4 regions of the Variovorax sp. 05T418 genome follow, and region 2 is predicted to be linked to each of the others. Evidence: predicted binding sites of a transcription regulator. Region 2 holds the regulator's gene; each other region holds the start of a gene.
The links. The regulator sigma-54, encoded in region 2, starts transcription at its own class of promoters, with help from an activator protein. The targets are predictions, from matches to a motif close to TGGCANGNAANCTGCTTT.

Region 1 (4,355 bases), on a different contig from region 2:
GCGATCGAGGTACTTCTGGTAGTTGCGGCCTTCGCTGCCCTGCTTCTCGGGCTCGCCGTTGTTGTATTCCTTCTGCAGCTCCGCCTGTCGGGCCTCGGCCTTCTTGAGCTCGGCTTCGAGCACCGAGCGGGCTTCGCCATCGCGTGCGCGCTGGTCGACGCCTTCGACGCGCGGACTGCCCGCGGGCGCACGAGAGGCTGCGGGCGCCGAGTTGCCGCCAGCCGAACCGCCGCCCGACGGCTTGGTGCCCTGCACGACGGTGACGTTGCCGCCTTCCATGACCTTGCAGCCCTTTTGCTGGGCGATGGTCGAATTGTTGGTGTATTCATTGCCGCAGCGCCACACGCGCTCCTGGGCGAGCGCAGGCAAGGCGACCAACAATGAACCGGCCAGGAAAATGAGGGAAGCAGTCTTCATGTGAATCGGTGATGGCGCAACAAAGGTGCATTTTCCTGCAATTCGACGCCACTGGTGACAAGATGTTCCGCGCCAGTAAAAAAGGACGGCCAAGCCGTCCTTTTCGATTCCCTTCCAGCAACACCGCGGAACCGGCTCCGCCGGGCCGCCGGTGTTGCCCCCCTTCGAGGGGGAGGCGGCTACACGAAGTGAGCCGCTTCGGGGGTGGGCCAATTACAGCGAGTAGTACATGTCGAACTCGACCGGATGGGTCGCCATGCGGAAGCGCGTGACTTCCTGCATCTTCAGTTCGATGTACGCATCGATGTAGGCATCGGTGAACACGCCGCCCTTGGTCAGGAACGCACGGTCCTTGTCGAGGTATTCCAGCGCCTGGTCGAGGCTGTGGCACACGGTCGGGATCAGCGCGTCTTCTTCCGGCGGCAGGTGGTACAGGTCCTTGCTGGCGGCTTCGCCCGGATGGATCTTGTTTTCCACGCCGTCGAGGCCGGCCATCAGGAGCGCAGCGAAACCGAGGTACGGGTTCATCAGCGGATCGGGGAAGCGCGCTTCGACGCGGCGGCCCTTCGGGTTGGCCACGAACGGGATGCGGATCGAGGCCGAGCGGTTCTTGGCCGAGTAGGCCAGCTTCACCGGGGCTTCGAAGCCGGGCACCAGGCGCTTGTAGCTGTTGGTGCCGGGGTTCGTGATGGCGTTCAGGGCACGGGCGTGCTTGATGATGCCGCCGATGTAGTGCAGCGCGAAGTCCGACAGGCCCGCATAGCCGTCGCCGGCGAACAGGTTCTTGCCGTCCTTCCAGACCGACTGGTGCACGTGCATGCCCGAGCCGTTGTCGCCGACGATGGGCTTGGGCATGAAGGTGGCGGTCTTGCCGTAGGCGTGGGCCACGTTGTGGATCACGTACTTCTGCAGCTGGACCCAGTCGGCGCGCTGCACCAGCGTGCTGAACTTGGTGCCGAGCTCCATCTGGCCGGCGTTGGCCACTTCATGGTGATGCACTTCGACCGGGATGCCGAGCGATTCGAGCACCAGGCACATTTCCGAGCGCATGTCCTGGAAGCTGTCGACCGGGGGCACAGGGAAATAGCCGCCCTTGACTGCGGGACGGTGGCCGGTGTTGCCGTGCTCGTATTCCTTGTCGGTGTTCCACGAGGCTTCTTCGGAGTCGATCTTCACGAAGCAGCCCGACATGTCGTTCTTCCAGCGAACGCCGTCGAACACGAAGAATTCGGGTTCCGGACCGAAGTAGGCGGTGTCGCCCAGGCCCGAAGCCTTCATGTAGGCCTCGGCGCGCTTGGCGAGCGAACGCGGATCGCGCTCGTAGGCCTTGCCGTCGGCGGGGTCGATCACGTCGCAGGTCAGGATCAGCGTCGTTTCTTCGAAGAAGGGATCGATGTTGGCGGTGTTCGGGTCGGGCATGAGCTGCATGTCCGAAGCCTCGATTCCCTTCCAGCCAGCGATGGACGAGCCGTCGAAAGCATGGCCCGAAGTGAATTTGTCTTCATCGAAAGCCGAGACGGGCACGGTCACGTGCTGCTCTTTGCCGCGGGTGTCGGTGAAGCGGAAGTCGATGAACTTGACCTCGTTTTCCTTGACGAGCTTGAGTACATCGGCGACGGTCTTTGCCATCAGTTTCTCCTGAGTTGGATGGTGGTTAGGAATACAGGGACGGAGGATGCAGTTTCTATGCCATTGTCGCCGCACGGGAACAGGCTTTGACGGCAGGCGCAAACCCCAAAAAAAGGCGAATAATCACCAAATTGGTGCAATAAAAACTACCGCACCAATTCCGGGCCAAGCTTCGCATCATAGGCGTGCAGACCCTCGATCAGCTGCGCGTAGGCGGCCTCCAGGCGGGTGGGGTCGCCTTTCACGCCAAGTTCGATGTGGCGGCCGTACTGCGGATGGTCGACGCTCGGCAGGCTGAACACCTTGATGCCGGCGTGCGCCGTCTCGATCGCGAGCATCAGCGGCGTGAGCGTTGCCTCCATCGCGCCGAACACGATGACCGACTTCTCGGCCGACTGGCCGCTGGTGAACAGGTGCGCATAGCGGCTGTCGAGCACCGACTCGATCATTGGCCAGGCCATGACCGGAAAGCCCGGCACGAAATGGACGTGCTCGACGCTGAAGCCCGGAATCTTGTTGTAGGGGTTGCGGATGATCTCGGCGCCCTTCGGGAACACGCCCATGTTGAGGCGGTGAATGTTGTCGGGGCGGTCGGGTTCGTAGGCAATGCCCTGCTCGCGCGCGGTGTCCTGCATGCGCTCGCGGATCAGCAGTTCGGCCTCGGGATGCAGTTCCAGCGGCACCCGCAGGGCTTGCGCGGCGCACTGGCGCGTGTGGTCGTCCGGCGTGGCGCCGATGCCGCCGGTCGAGAAGACGATGTCGCCCGAAGCGAAGGCCCGGCCGAGCGCGGCGGTGATGCGGGTGGGCACGTCGCCGACGTATTCGGCCCAGCCGAGCTGCAGGCCGCGCGCGGCGAGCAGTTCAATGACCTTGGGCATGTGCTTGTCGGCGCGCTTGCCGGAAAGGATTTCGTCGCCGACGACAATCAGGCCGAATGCACGGGTCATGGGGATTTCCATTGGGAGAGAAGGGCCTGGTCGGTCTCGGCCGCGGGTGCGCCGCCGGGCGGACCGGAAGAAGCTGCGGCGGCCCCGCGTTGGGCGCGAAGCTGCGCCAGCGCGTCGAGGCAGTAGTGGCCGAACCAGAGCGCCGAAAACGCAAACACCAGCGTGTAGATCCAGATCGCGAGCGGCACCAGCACGAAGAAGGCGGCGGCAAACAGCAGGCCGGAGGCCCAGACGATGCTGGGCGCCGCGCCCAGGTAGCCGCACAGCACGCCGATGCACAGCAGCGGCAGCCGGTGCGCGCGCAACAGTGCGGCGCGCTCTTCGGGGCTCGCGTGCTCGGCCAGCGCGTCGAAGCTCATCACGCGGTAGGTGAGCCAGCCCCAGATCAGCGGCGGCAAGATGAGCACCAGCGGCGGAATGAGCCAGAGCGGCATCGACACCACGAGCGCGAGCAGCGCCAGCAGCGTGAGGCCGAGCGAGCGCGCCACGCTGCCGAAGAAGGACGCGCCCTTCTTGCGTTCGAGCGCGGGAAAGCGGCGGTGCGCGACCAGCGCGGTGAGCGGGCCTGCCATGAGGCCGGCCACGATCAGCAGCGAAACCACCACGATCACCGGCGTGGCGGCAAACACCACCACCAGCGGCGCCAGCACGGCCGTGACGTCGCCCGAGAAGAGCCGTCCGATCCAGCCCCAGAAGCTCGACAGCAGCGGCCAGGCGTCGAGCGCGTCGCGGGTCCAGGCGACGGTCGCGTCCCAGTAGAAATAGCCGAAGCCTGCAGCCAGCAGCACCATCAGGCCCAGCGGCAGCAGCGACAGCACGATCACGCGCGGCAGCATGCAGTAGGCGACCGCGCGCCAGAAGGAATCGAGGAGCAGGCGCATTGGGTGCGAGGATAACCGGCCCGGTTCGGGCCCGGTGCTCAGCCGCAGCCGGCCATCCGCTTGAGCCCGAGCCATTGCTGGGCCCAGAAGCCGCGCCCGTAGTCGCGCACGCGGCCGTCCGCGTCGGGCTCGACCTGGTCGCGGATGCCCGTGGGGTCGTAGCGCTCCTCGAAGTTCACGGTGCGAAAGAGCATGTCCCACCATGGCAGCAGGACGCCGAAGTTGCACCCGCCCAGCGTGTGGGCGCCGCGCGATTCGTGGCCCAGCCCGATGCTGTGGTGCAGCCGGTGGAAGCGCGGACTGATCCACAGCCGCTCGCCAATGGCGCCGAAAGCCAGCCTCAGGTTGGCATGCTGCAGGCTTTCGCTGAGCTGCGTGAACGCCACGAACGCAATGAACTGCCCCGGCGCCACGCCAATGAGCTGCGCGACGATGACGATGAGCGTGTCGTGGATGATGTCGTCGAGCAGGTGGTTGCGGT
Region 2 (4,355 bases):
GCGGCCGGCGGCGTGATGGTGCTGCTGGGCCTCAAGCTGCTGTCGGGCGTGCGCAGCAGCAGCTGAGCCGCGCGGACTACAGCAGGCTCTCGGGCGTCAGCGGCGCCAGCATCTCGAGCATGGTGCGGCCCCAGAAATCGGAGTCGGGCTCCTCGTTCAGCACGGTGGTCCGGCCGGCCTCCTCCTCGCTGATCCACTCGATGCGCGCATTGCCGCTGTCCTTCGCAAAGCGCAGCCGGTAGGCGCCCTGCTGCTTCAGCACCTCGATGAGCTTGAGCGTCTGCTGCGCCATCTCGGGGCTGCGGATGAACAGGCCGATCTCGGTGTTGTGCGTTTCGGAGCGCGGGTCGAAGTTCATCGAGCCAACGAAAAGAACCTGCCGGTCGATCACCGCCGACTTGGCATGCAGCCGCCCCACCGAAGTGCCGAACAGGCCGAGGCGCACGCTGCGACGCGTGCGCGTGGTGCTCAGTTCGTACAGCTCGGCGCCGAGCTCGAGCATCTCGGGCCGGTAGCGGCGGTAGGCGGTGTGGACCAGCGGCTCGTCGGTGGCGGCGAAGGAATTGGTGACGATGCTGATCTTCACGTTGCGCCGGCGGATCTCGCGCATCACTTCGAGCCCCGCCTTGCCCGGGATCAGGTAGGGCGAGACGATGGTCACCTCGGAGCGCGCGCGGCGCATCTGCTCGACCACGTTGTAGCGCACGCTGTCGACGTCGAGCAGCGGCACGCCGCCGTACGAGGCGGTCTTGCCGATCACGCGCTCGGGCGAATCGGCATACGCCTCGGCCAGCGTCCAGATCAGGTCGAGCTTGCCGGCATCCAGGTCTTCGGCGATCGGGCTGTAGCCGAGCAGGTCGTTGGGCGCGGGCCGGGGCGGCGGCGGCGTGGTGTCCGGGCCGGTGGCGGTGTCGAAGCGCTTCTGCAGCTCGTCACGTGTCAGTGTGCTGGCCACCACCGACTGGACCGGCCGCACATAGACGCTGTTCCAGTACTGGTCGAACAGCGCGCCCAGGCGCGGAATCAGCGCGCCGGCGACGAAGGTATCGAGATCGAGAAAATTCTCGCCCGCCGTGCGCCTGAAATACTGGTTGCCGATGTTGCGCCCGCCCGCCACCGCCATCGCGCCATCGGCGATGAAGAGCTTGTTGTGCATGCGCCGGTTGACGCGGCTGAAGTCGAACAGCGAGGCGGTGAAGCGCCTGAGCAGGCTGCCGCGCCCGGCCGGAAAGGGATTGAACAGGCGCAGCTCGACATTCGGCGTGGCGGCCAGGCCGAGCAGCAGCTCGTCCTCGCCCGAGGTGTAGAGATCGTCCATCAGGAGCCGCACGCGCACGCCGCGCCGGGCCGCATCGCGCAGCGCGCGCAGCAGGTAGCGGCCGGTCTCGTCGTTCTCGATCTGGTAGTACTGCACGTCGAGCGTGCGCTGGGCGCGCCGCGCGAGCTGGATGCGCGTGTCGAAGGCGAAATCGCCGCCCGGCATCAGGCGAAAGCCGCTCAGGTCGGGGTCGGGCTGCGAGGCCAGCGCGATCTTGCCGAGCGCGGTGTCGGCCGAGGCGGCCATGGCCCGGGTGCCCGGGCGCGGCGCCTCGTCGGGCAGGGTGGCGCAGCCGGCGAACAGCAGCACCGCCGCCATGGCGAAGACCCATTGCCCACAGCGCGACAGCAGGCGACGGGCCATCGGCGGCTTTCTACAGCGCCTTGCGGAGGTTGGCGGGCGCGATGCGCAGGGCCTCGCGGTACTTGGCCACGGTGCGGCGCGCGCACTCGATGCCCTGCTCCTTGAGCATCTCGGAGATCTGGCTGTCGGACAGCGGCTTCTTGATGCTCTCGGAGCTCACGAACTGCTTGATCAGCGCGCGCACCGCGGTGCTCGATGCATTGCCGCCGGTCTCGGTGCCCAGCGCCGAGCCGAAGAAGTACTTGAGCTCGACCGTGCCGAAAGGCGTGGACATGTACTTGGCCGTGGTCACGCGCGAGATGGTCGATTCGTGCAGGCCGAGTTCGTCGGCAATCTCGCGCAGCACCAGGGGTCGCATCGCGAGCTCGCCGTGCACGAAGAAGCTCTTCTGCCGCTCGACGATGGCGTTGCTCACGCGCAGGATGGTGTCGAAGCGCTGCTGGATGTTCTTGATGAACCAGCGCGCCTCCTGCAGCCGCTGCGACAGCGCCTGGCTGCCCTCGCCCTTGTGCGACTTGAGCGCGCCGGCATAGATGTCGTGCACGCGCAGCCGCGGCATCACTTCGGGGTTGAGCATGACGCGGAACTTGGCATTGGTGCCGCGGCCGATCTTGGTGACGATCACGTCGGGAATCACGATGTTGCGCTCGACATCGACAAAACGGCGGCCCGGCTTGGGCTCCAGGCGCGAGATGACCTGCAGCGCCGAGCGCACCAGCTCTTCGTTGGTGCGCGTGAGCGTGGCCAGGCGCTTGAAGTCGCGCCGCGCGAGCAGCTCCATCGGCTGCTTGCAGATCGCGATGGCGGTCTTGCGCACCAGCGCCTGTTCCTCGGTCTCGCTTTCGCTGGCGAGCGCGCGCAGCTGGATGCAAAGGCATTCGCCCAGGTCGCGCGCGCCGACGCCGGCCGGCTCCAGGCTCTGCAGCAGGCCGAGCGCCACCTGGAAGTGGTGCACCAGCTCGTCGAACTGGTCGTTGTCGTCGCCCGCGAGGCCCGAGGCCAGCGCCGGCAGGGAGTCTTCGAGATAGCCGTCGTCGTTGAGCGATTCGATCAGGAAGCGCAGCGCGGCGCTGTCGTTCTCGTTGAGCCGCAGGCTCAGCGCCTGCCGGTGCAGGAAGGACTGCAGCGACTCCTGGCTGCGCGCGAGCTCGGTGGCGTCGGCGCGCTCGTCGTCGCCCAGGTTGTTCTGGCGCGCGGGGGCATCGCTGCCCCATTCGCTGTCGTCGGGCGCCATGTCGACGGTGCCGTCGCCTTCCCAGTCGGGCTCGCGCTCGGTGGCGTCGGCGGCGGGAACCTCGGACTCGGCCGTGGAGGCGGTTTCGCTGGACGTGGCGGTCGCGCTGCTGGCCGGGGCCGAGCTGAATTCGCCCTCGGCGGCTTCACCGGCCTCGTCGCGCGGCACCGGCGTGTCGATGGCGTCGAGCCCGAATTCCTCGCGCGCGGCTTCTTCCGCGGTGCGTTCGAGGAACGGGTTCTCGTCCAGCATCTGCTCCACTTCCTGGCTCAGTTCGAGCGTGGACAGCTGCAGCAGCCGGATCGACTGCTGCAGCTGGGGCGTGAGCGCCAGGTGCTGCGAAACGCGAAGGGACAGCCCTTGCTTCATGGAGACCGACTCCTCCCTTACATCCGGAAGTGCTCGCCGAGGTACACCCTGCGTACTTCGGCGTTGTCGACGATCTCCGAGGGTGTGCCTTGTGCCAGCACATGCCCGTCGCTGATGATGAACGCGTGATCGCAGATGCCCAGCGTTTCACGCACGTTGTGGTCGGTGATGAGCACGCCGATGCCGCGCTCCTTCAGGAAGCTGATGATCCGTTGGATTTCGATCACCGCGATCGGGTCGATGCCGGCAAAGGGCTCGTCCAGCAGGATGAAGCGCGGCTGCGTGGCCAGCGCGCGGGCGATCTCGACCCGGCGCCGCTCGCCGCCCGAGAGCGCGAGCGCGGGCGAATCGCGAAGATGGTCCACCCGCAGGTCGGCCAAAAGGCCCGAGAGGCGCTCCTCGATGCGCTGCTTGGTTAGCGGCGCGGGCTTGCCGCTGGCGTCGGGCTCGCGCTGGAGCTCGAGCACGGCGCGCACGTTTTCCTCGACCGTGAGCTTGCGGAAGATCGAGGCTTCCTGCGGCAGGTAGCTCAGGCCCATGCGCGCGCGCCGGTGGATCGGCATGTGGGCGATGGGCTCGCCGTCGATGGTGATCTCGCCCGCATCGGCCCGCACCAGCCCCACGATCATGTAGAACGAGGTGGTCTTGCCGGCGCCGTTGGGGCCGAGCAGCCCGACGACCTCGCCCTTTTGCACGTCGAGCGAGACATCCCGCACGACCTTGCGGCTGCCGTAGCTCTTCTGCAGGCCGCGCACCACCAGGCGGCTGCCCGGCGTGCCGTCGGCGTTCTGGGTTCCAGCGGCTTCGATCACTTGCGCCTTTCCCCGTCGCCGCCCAGCGTGGTGCTCGAGCGCAGGCCGGCACCGGGTGCCGGCTGGGGCGCGGCCGCCGCTGGCGCGGCCCGTCCGCCGGCGGGCGCCGAGGCTCCGGGCGCCGGCGCGGTGGCGCTCTTGGGCGTGAGGATGGTCCGCACGCGTCCGCCTGGGGGTGCGTTCACGCCCGTGTTGGGCGGCACGGTGGAACCGTTGACCGTGTAGGTGTCGTTGCTCTGGTCGTAGACGATGAGCGCGC
Region 3 (4,355 bases), 110 kb from region 2:
ATTCGACCGGCGCGTAGTGCGGGTCGAGCCCGCTGAGGTCGTCGATGCACAGCATGGTCAGCTTTCGCTTTCTTTTTCGTAGATCGACAGCGACGAGCAGGCGCCGCACTTGCCGCAGCCCGCCTTGATGTCGGCCGAGCGCAGGCCCGCGGCCACCACGCGCTCGCCCAGCGGGGCCAGCAGCGACTTCATGAATTCCGGAGACGGTGCCGGATGGTCCTCGAGCGGCGTGCCGCTGATCGGCACGAAGGGCACGACGAAGGGGTACACGCCGCGTGCGAGCAGCTGGTCGCAGGTGTCCAGGATGGCCTCGCGCGTGTCGCCCAGCCCGGCCAGGATGTAGGTGCTGACCTGGCCGCGCCCGAACACGCGCACGGCCGCCTCGAAGGCGCTCATGTAGCGCGAGACCGGCACGCTGGCCTTGCCCGGCATGATGCGTTCGCGCACCTCGGGCGTGACCACCTCCAGGTGCATGCCCAGCGTGTCGATGCCCGCGGCCTTCATGCGGTGGAACCACTGGTCGTCGTCGGGCGGCTCGCACTGGCCCTGGATCGGGAGGTCGACCGCGGCCTTGATCGCGAAGGCGCTCTCGCAGAGGATGGCCGCGCCGCGGTCGGTGGCGTTGGGCGTGCCGGTGGTCATCACCATGTGCTTCACGCCGTCGAGCAGCACGGCCGCGCGCGCCACTTCGGCCAGCTGCTCGGGCGTCTTGCGCGCGATGGTGCGGCCGGCCGCGAGCGACTGGCCGATCGCGCAGAACTTGCAGCTCTTTTTGCGGCTCTCGTAGCGGATGCAGCTCTGCAGCACCGTGGTGGCGAGCACGTCGCTGCCGTGCAGCGTGGCAATGTGCGAATAGGGCACGCCGTCGAAGGTCTGCATCGCATAGAAGCGCGGCTGCTTCGGAAAGCTGATGCTCGCAATGGGAATGCTGCCGCGCATCACGCGGCTCACGCCCCGCGCATCGGGCGCCTCGGCCGTGAACGGCGAATGCCAGGCGCTCGAAGTGTGGACCGGCACCATGATCGTGTGGCCGTCCACCGTCACGGCCTTGTGGTCTGACGGGCCCGCGCCGCCGCGGCGGCTTGCCACGCCGGCCGAAGGATCAACCAGCCGCAACCCGAAGGACTGGAGCTCGGTCATCAGCTGCCGGCTGTCCGGCGGGGTCGTCGTGGTGATGGTGGTCATGGTCGGGGCTCCGTTGAGCGAGGGGTTGCGTGGGATGCATCGGCACGGTGGTCTGCGCCGGCCGGTCGTTGATGGCGAGCGACAGCAGCTCGGGCCGCGCGTAGTGGCCGACCGAATCCATCATTCGCTTGCGCTTGGCGATCAGCGCCATGTCGAGATCGGCCACCACCATGCCTTCGCCCTCGATGAGCGGCGGCGCAAGGTGCTTGCCCTCTGGCGACACGATGGCGGTGTGGCAGCCGCCGCGCAGCGCCTTCTGCAGGTTGGCGTCGGGCGTCACGCTGCGGATCTGCTCGTCGCTGAGCCAGCCGGTGGCGTTGACCACGAAGCAGCCCGACTCCAGCGCGTGGTGGCGGATGGTCACTTCCATCTGCTCCGCGAAGATCGGGCCCACCAGCGAGCCCGGGAACTGCGCGCAGTGGATCTCCTCGTGCTGCGCCATCAGGGCGTAGCGCGCGAGCGGGTTGTAGTGCTCCCAGCAGGCCAGCGCGCCGACGCGGCCGACGGCCGTGTCGACCACCTTGAGGCCGGCGCCGTCGCCCTGGCCCCAGACCATGCGCTCGTGGTACGTCGGCGTGATCTTGCGGCGCTTGAGCACCAGCGTGCCGTCGGCATCGAACACCAGCTGCGTGTTGTAGAGGCTGCCGTGGTCGCGCTCGTTCACGCCCAGCACCACGACCATGCCGTGATGCCGCGCGCGCTCGGCCACGGCCTGCGTGACCGGACCCGGCACCACCACCGCGCGCTCCGCCAGCCGCAGGTGCGGCGCGCCCTGCAGCACCGGCGGCAGCACGAAGCTGAAGTAGGGGTAGTAGGGCACGAAGGTCTCGGGAAAGACTGCCAGCTGCACGCCCTTGGCCGCGGCCTCGTCGATGGCGCTGCACACCCGCTCGAGCGTGCCGTCGGGCCGGTCGAAGTCGGGCGCGATCTGGATCGCCGCGGCACGCACGATGCGGGGTGGGGAAGCCATCGCTCGGGTCCTGCCTTACAGGGTCCAGGTGTCGAGGATCACGGCGCCGGCCTTCTTGTGCAGCAGCACGAGGTCCAGCACGTCGAGCGGGTTGATCGGCGTGATGCCCTCGATCAGCGCGCCCTCGCCGTGGCCGTACAGCGCCTGCAGCGCGAAGCGGCACGCATACACCTTGCCGCCTTCCTCCATGAACTTGCCGATCTGCTTGTTGAAGTTCTGGTGACCCGGAAAGGCCTCGTCGCCCAGCGTCGGAAAGCCGCGCTGCACGCCCAGCGTCACGCCGGGGCCGTACAGCAGCACCGAGGTCTCGTAGCCCTTGCGCCTGAGGCGCGTGGCCTGCAGCAGGTTCACGAAGCCGATCGAGCCCTCGAAGGCCACCGTGTGGAAGGTGACGAGCGCCTTCTCGCCGGGCTCGGCCTTGACGTCTTCGAACACCTTCTCTTCGTAGTCGACGAGGAACTCGCCTTTCTCGTTGCGGGGGCGGGTGACTTTGGGCATGGGGTACTCCGGTTGAAGAAAAAGAGGATGAACGCAGGTCTTGCGTGCCTTTCTCTTTGCAGGCGATGTGCCAGCGCCCGGCGCGGCGCGTGCGATCAATGCGCGATCAATTCGCCGGGATGCGGCCTGCACGCCCGAAAACTTTTTTCGGCCGCACGAAAACCCCTCGGCCAAGGCGGCCGGCGCGGCCCCGCCTGCACCGGGAAGACGCATCCGCCATGCGATCAATGCACCCGATCAACGGGGTTGATCGCACCTGATCGAGGCGTGCGGCCCCTCTGGAGCGGGCGCGATTCCTGCGTGCCTGATCGGTGGCCCGATGCAATCAATGGATGCGATCAACTTTGCCGATGACCACGATCACCGCCCACTGGCGCAAGCAGCTGCGCAACACCGCCAAGCCGGCCTACCTGCTGCTGGCGGAATTGATTGCCGACGACATCAAGACCGGCCGCCTCGCCGTGCGCGACCGGCTGCCCACCCTGCGCGAGCTCGCGGCCGAGCTGGAGCTCAACTACACGACGGTGGCACGCGGCTATGCCGAGGCGCGCAAGCGCGGCCTGATCGATTCGCGCGCCGGCACCGGCACCTTCGTCCGCTCGGGCAGCCCGAGCCTGCGGCTGCGCGGCGGCAGCGGCGCCGAGATGACCATGAACATGCCGCCCGAGCCTGACGACCCGCACCTGATGGCGCGGCTGCACGACAGCGCGAGCCGCGCCTTCGCCGAGGCCAACCTGCACGACCTGCTGCGCTACCAGGACTTCGGCGGCACCGCGCACGACCGCGAGGCCGCGATGCACTGGCTGCGGCCCTTCGTGCCCGACGCGGGCATCGACCGCATCCTCGTGTGCCCGGGCATCCACGGCGTGCTCACGGCGCTGTTCTCGCAGCTCGCGCGGCCGGGCGAGCTGATCTGCGTGGAGTCGCTCACCTATCCGGGCGTGAAGGCCATCGCGGCGCAGCTGGGCGTGCAGCTGCATGCGCTGCAGCTCGATGAGGACGGCCCCATTGCCGATGCCTTCGAGCACGCCTGCAGGACGCTCAAGCCCAAGGCGCTCTATTGCAACCCCACGCTGCTGAATCCGACCGCGGGCACGGTGCCCCGCGCGCGGCGCGAGGCGCTGGCCGACGTGGCGCTGCGCTATGCGGTGCCGATCATCGAGGACGACGCCTACGGCATGCTGCCGCGCCAGACGCCGGCCGCGCTCGCCACGCTGGCGCCCGGCCTCACCTACTACGTGAGCGGATTCTCCAAATGCTTTGGCGCGGGCCTGCGCAGCGCCTACGTGTGCTCGCCCACCGTGGTCCAGTCGCAGCGCCTGGCTGGCGCGATGCGCGCGACCACCGTGATGGCCTCGCCCATCACCAATGCACTGACCACGCTGTGGGTCGAGGACGGCACCGCCGAGGCCATGCTGCAGGCGGTGCGCAGCGAATCGATGGCGCGGCAGGCGCTGGCCGCGCGGCATCTGGGCGGCAGCGGGCTGCAGGCGCATCCCGAGGGCTTCCATGCCTGGCTGCCGCTCGCGCCGGGCTGGAGCCCGGTGGAGTTCGCCTCCTACCTGCGCACGCAGAACGTCGGCGTGGTGGCAAGCGCGGCCTTCTCCACCGATGGCGATCCGCCCGAGGCGGTGCGCATCTGCCTGGGCGGCCCGATGTCGCGCGAGCAGTGCGACCAGGCGCTGCGGCTCATTGCCGACAC
Region 4 (4,355 bases), on a different contig from region 2:
ATCTGAAACACCAAAGTGGTCGGGTCCGAAAAATTTGGCCGCGCATTGGCAACCAGTCGCCCATCGACGGTTTGAAATAGCCCCAAGCTCGTTTCAAGCTCTATGAAGCGGCGAAGTGAGGGGGGTAGGCTGGACTTTTCTGCCTAAAGCAGTTGCTCGCCAACTACGTCTGTCGCGAGTTCTCGGGCAGAGCCATTTTTGCGTACGACAAACGCGGCACCGAAAGCGCGGTCGATCTCGGCTCGGATCTGAACACCGATTCGCGTGACCTCCGTCGACTTTCCTGCTCTACAAAGCGGCCGGCCCGCCGCCGCAACTTCGACGAAGCCTACGGTACAGATTGGTATGTGAATGCGGCCGCTTTCACCGAGGAGACGAGCCAGCTTTTGGACGTCTTCAGTGCCTAGAAGAACCGTCGGGGAAGGACAAGCTTCATCTGCTTGGGCTTTGACTGCTGAAAACAGCAACAGCCAAAGCATGCATAGAGCTGCAAAAGCTCGAACGCTAAAGTCTCTTCTTCGCGCAGTCATGAATTCAGTTCGGGACGACTGTCTGGTTCTGGCCGACTGTAGCCGCTGGCTCCCGGCGACTGCCATCGAGGAACGCCACAACTTTTTCGGCTAATGCAGGGTCAGAAGACCGTATCGCCAAGGTTGCGGGCTGGCCAGCGATTGGGTCAACAGTAACGGATTGCCCGGGCTCACCGCGAAGAGACAGCGTCAGTTCGGTCCACTCCTCGTCGTCTGGAGTTCGGCTGTTTCCGTCGGAGTCGATATTGCAGCCGGGTCCCCACAGATGCGCCGCGATTTTCCAGTACGCAGGACGACGCGCCGCGGCGCTGATATGCACAACGTGAGTTGACGAGGAGGGCTCTGAGGTCACGTCATCAATTTCCGGTTGTGGCCAAGACCTGCCGCAGCTGCTCCATTGGTCCCGAAGCGGATGCCACGGATTCATCCTAGGGTAAGCGAGCCCGCTCCCTTTTCAACAGCGGCAGGACAAGATGGAAGTTCGTTATTAAGTCGTCCTCCGACATCACAGGCAGCGGGAAGCGAATTTGAAAGACGCCCCAGCGTCCTTCGCACGGCCCTTCAATCGGTATGAGCGCCGGCCCATCGCTTTCCCAAGCAATCCCAACCTGCCAACCCGTGGGATCTGTGGCAAAAAGTCGCCGTTCAGCTTGGGCCAAGGGCCAGGCCAAGGGATGCCGATATAGCCTAGCGTCCAGCCGCTTTGAGCGGAATGAGGAATCGTGTTTTTCGCGTTATATGCATCGTTTCGCATGGCTCATCGAATATCCTCTAATTGGCGATAGCAGGTCTCAGCCTCCGGAAGCTTGATCTGTTGACGCGCGCTGTTGCCGGAGTTTGTTCAGTTCGCCTAGGTACGACCCCTTGACCTGTTGCAACTCGCCACTTGCCCCAAGCACGCCGGTTCGGGCGCCGTCCACGACAACTTGCAATCCCGGGGGCACAGCGAAGAACTTGACCAAGTCCGGACGGTCGACCCCAAGCTGACAGTGAGAGGCTTCTGACCACATCTTTCCGATCTCGTAGATGCATCAGCGTGCCATCGTACTTGAGCCGCCTGTTGCGCAATGGAACGCCGGACATACCATTCACTGTCTATGGATCCGCTCTACAAGAAAGTCATCGCGCAAGGGGTTGCGGGAATGGCCGTTCTCGTTGCCTTCATCTTCTTGCCCGCGGGCACGTGGCAATACTGGCAAGGCTGGCTCTTTGTCGCCGTCTTTTCTCTCTCGACCATCGGCTTCACTGTCCATCTTGCCCTTCATGACAGGCCGCTGCTCGAGCGCCGCATGAATGCCGGACCGCAGCATGAGAAAGAGTGGCCGCAGAAGATCATTGTGTCGCTCATCATCCTCGCGTTTTTCATCTTCATCATCCTGCCCGCACTCGATCATCGATTTGGCGTCTCGCCGGTTCCCGCCTACATGTCCCTTGCAGGGAACATCGTGATCGTGGCGTCCTTCCTCTTTATTTTCTGGGTGCTGAAGGTCAATAGTTATGCAGCAGCCAACATCAGCGTCGCGGGCGACCAGAAGGTGATCGACAGCGGCCCCTACGCCCATGTGCGTCATCCTATGTACGCTGGCGCGCTCTGGCTTTTCATCGGCATGCCGCTCGCACTTGGCTCGTGGCTCACGATCTGCCTCCTCCCGCTCGTCCTGCCGGTGCTGATCTGGCGACTTCTTGATGAGGAAAAGATCTTGCGCCGTGATCTTCCCGGCTACAACGAATACGCAAGCCGTGTGCGTCATCGCCTCATTCCCTATGTCTGGTAGGTAGCCGGGCGGCCTTGGCGCTCAATCGGCGGCCATTGCGCGGCCGGCGCCTTCCGGCGATTCACTGCGCCGTGATGCAACGGTTGCGCCCCGCGCGCTGTTCGACCTTGTAGCAATGCAGCGGGAAAACCCGCGCCCGGCGGCCCGGGCGATGCGCGCAAGAGCCCCTGGAAGCCCGCATCGCGCGTGGCATGGAGATTGCCCTTGACTCCCGTGAAGGCATGCCCGCATGGCACGCCCGAGCCGCTATCCACACCCACGAGGAGACATCCATGCAATTGAAGCTCTTGAACGCGCTCATGGCCATCGGCCTGGCCGCGGCCGGCGGCGCCGGCGCGCAAGTCACGGACAAGATGATCCAGTCCGAAGCCACGGCGAACGGCAACGTCCTGACCTGGGGGGTCAATACCCAGGGCCAGCGCTACTCGCCGCTGAAGCAGGTCAACACCGGCACCGTGTCCCGGCTCGCGCCGGCATGGGCCTTCTCCTTCGGCGGGGAGAAGCAGCGCGGCCAGGAGGCGCAGCCCGTGATCCACAAGGGCAAGATGTTCGTGACCGCCTCGTACTCGCGCATCTACGCGCTCGACGCCACCACCGGCAAGAAGCTGTGGAAGTACGAGCACCGCCTGCCCGAGGGCATCATGCCCTGCTGCGACGTGGTCAACCGCGGCGCGGCGCTGTACGACAACCTGGTGATCTTCGCCACGCTCGACGCGCAGCTGGTGGCGCTCGACCAGAACACCGGCGACGTGGTCTGGAAGGAGAAGATCGACGACTACGCGGCCGGCTACTCGGCCACCGCGGCGCCGATCATCGCCAACGGCCTGATCCTCACGGGCGTGTCGGGCGGCGAGTTCGGCATCGTCGGCCGCGTCGAGGCACGCGACGCCAGGACGGGCAGCATGGTGTGGTCGCGCCCCACGGTGGAAGGCCACATGGGCTACACCTACGACAACGACGGCAACAAGAAGGAGGCGGGCGTCTCGGGCACCGTCAACAAGAGCTGGCCGGGCGACCTCTGGAAGACCGGCGGCGCCGCCACCTGGCTGGGCGGCACCTTCGATCCCAAGACCGGGCTGGCCTACTTCGGCACCGGCAACCCGGCGCCGTGGAACAGCCACCTGCGCAAGGGCGACAACCTGTTCTCGTGCTCGACCGTGGCCATCGACGTGAAGACCGGCCAGATCAAGTGGCACTACCAGAACACGCCCAGCGACAGCTGGGACTTCGACGGCGTGAATGAGTTCGTCACCTTCGACATGGACGGCCGGCGCGTGGGCGGCAAGGCCGACCGCAACGGCTACTTCTACGTGAACGACGCCACCACCGGCCAGTTGCTCAACGCCTTCCCCTTCGTGAGGAAGACGACCTGGGCCAACGGCATCGACCTGAAGACCGGCCGCCCGAACTACGTGGCCGAGAACCGCCCGGGCGATCCCGTTGCAGGCGGCGACGGCAAGAAGGGCAGCTCGGTCTTCGCGGCGCCTGGCTTCCTGGGCGGCAAGAACCAGATGCCGATGGCCTACAGCCCCGACACCAAGATGTTCTACGTGCCCGCCAACGAATGGGGCATGGACATCTGGAACGAACCGGTGGCCTACAAGAAGGGCGCGGCCTACCTCGGCTCCGGCTTCACCATCAGGCCGCTCAACGAGGACTACATCGGCGCGCTGCGCGCGATCGATCCCAAGAGCGGCAAGATCGCATGGGAGATCAAGAACGGTGCGCCGCTGTGGGGCGGCGTGCTCACCACCGGGGGCAACCTGGTGTTCTGGGGCACGCCCGAGGGCTACCTGAAGGCGGCCGACGCCAAGACCGGCAAGGTGCTGTGGGAGTTCCAGACCGGCTCGGGCGTGGTCGCGCCGCCGGTCACCTGGCAGCAGGGCGGCGAGCAGTACGTGGCCGTGGTTTCGGGCTGGGGCGGCGCGGTGCCGCTGTGGGGCGGCGAGGTCGCCAAGAAGGTCAACCTGCTGGAGCAGGGCGGCATGGTCTGGGTCTTCAAGATCCCTTCCGCCGGCGGCGCGCGCACCGCCCGCGCGGGCGAGGCCCG

Region 1: the regulator sigma-54 is predicted to act here: its motif matches at 2,092-2,109, upstream of glnA (type I glutamate--ammonia ligase).
Region 3: the regulator sigma-54 is predicted to act here: its motif matches at 2,709-2,726, upstream of AC1DMS_RS22180 (MSMEG_0572/Sll0783 family nitrogen starvation response protein).
Region 4: the regulator sigma-54 is predicted to act here: its motif matches at 2,493-2,510, upstream of AC1DMS_RS03305 (PQQ-dependent methanol/ethanol family dehydrogenase).

The regions. Positions count from the first base shown of each region.
Region 1 covers NZ_JBFTLJ010000004.1:336,695-341,049, forward strand. The annotation lists gene AC1DMS_RS10125 (hypothetical protein) at 1-417, opposite strand, end outside; gene glnA (type I glutamate--ammonia ligase) at 631-2,046, opposite strand; gene AC1DMS_RS10135 (competence/damage-inducible protein A) at 2,193-2,993, opposite strand; gene AC1DMS_RS10140 (EI24 domain-containing protein) at 2,990-3,874, opposite strand; gene AC1DMS_RS10145 (sterol desaturase family protein) at 3,913-4,355, opposite strand, start outside.
Region 2 covers NZ_JBFTLJ010000011.1:81,630-85,984, reverse strand. The annotation lists gene AC1DMS_RS21695 (LysE family translocator) at 1-66, shown strand, start outside; gene AC1DMS_RS21690 (phospholipase D family protein) at 77-1,681, opposite strand; gene AC1DMS_RS21685 (RNA polymerase factor sigma-54) at 1,692-3,284, opposite strand; gene lptB (LPS export ABC transporter ATP-binding protein) at 3,302-4,096, opposite strand; gene lptA (lipopolysaccharide transport periplasmic protein LptA) at 4,093-4,355, opposite strand, start outside.
Region 3 covers NZ_JBFTLJ010000011.1:195,199-199,553, forward strand. The annotation lists gene AC1DMS_RS22165 (MSMEG_0567/Sll0786 family nitrogen starvation N-acetyltransferase) at 1-55, opposite strand, end outside; gene AC1DMS_RS22170 (MSMEG_0568 family radical SAM protein) at 58-1,140, opposite strand; gene AC1DMS_RS22175 (Nit6803 family nitrilase) at 1,103-2,155, opposite strand; gene AC1DMS_RS22180 (MSMEG_0572/Sll0783 family nitrogen starvation response protein) at 2,171-2,653, opposite strand; gene AC1DMS_RS22185 (aminotransferase-like domain-containing protein) at 3,004-4,355, shown strand, end outside.
Region 4 covers NZ_JBFTLJ010000001.1:661,277-665,631, reverse strand. The annotation lists gene AC1DMS_RS03315 (hypothetical protein) at 153-407, shown strand; gene AC1DMS_RS03310 (methyltransferase family protein) at 1,628-2,305, shown strand; gene AC1DMS_RS03305 (PQQ-dependent methanol/ethanol family dehydrogenase) at 2,578-4,355, shown strand, end outside.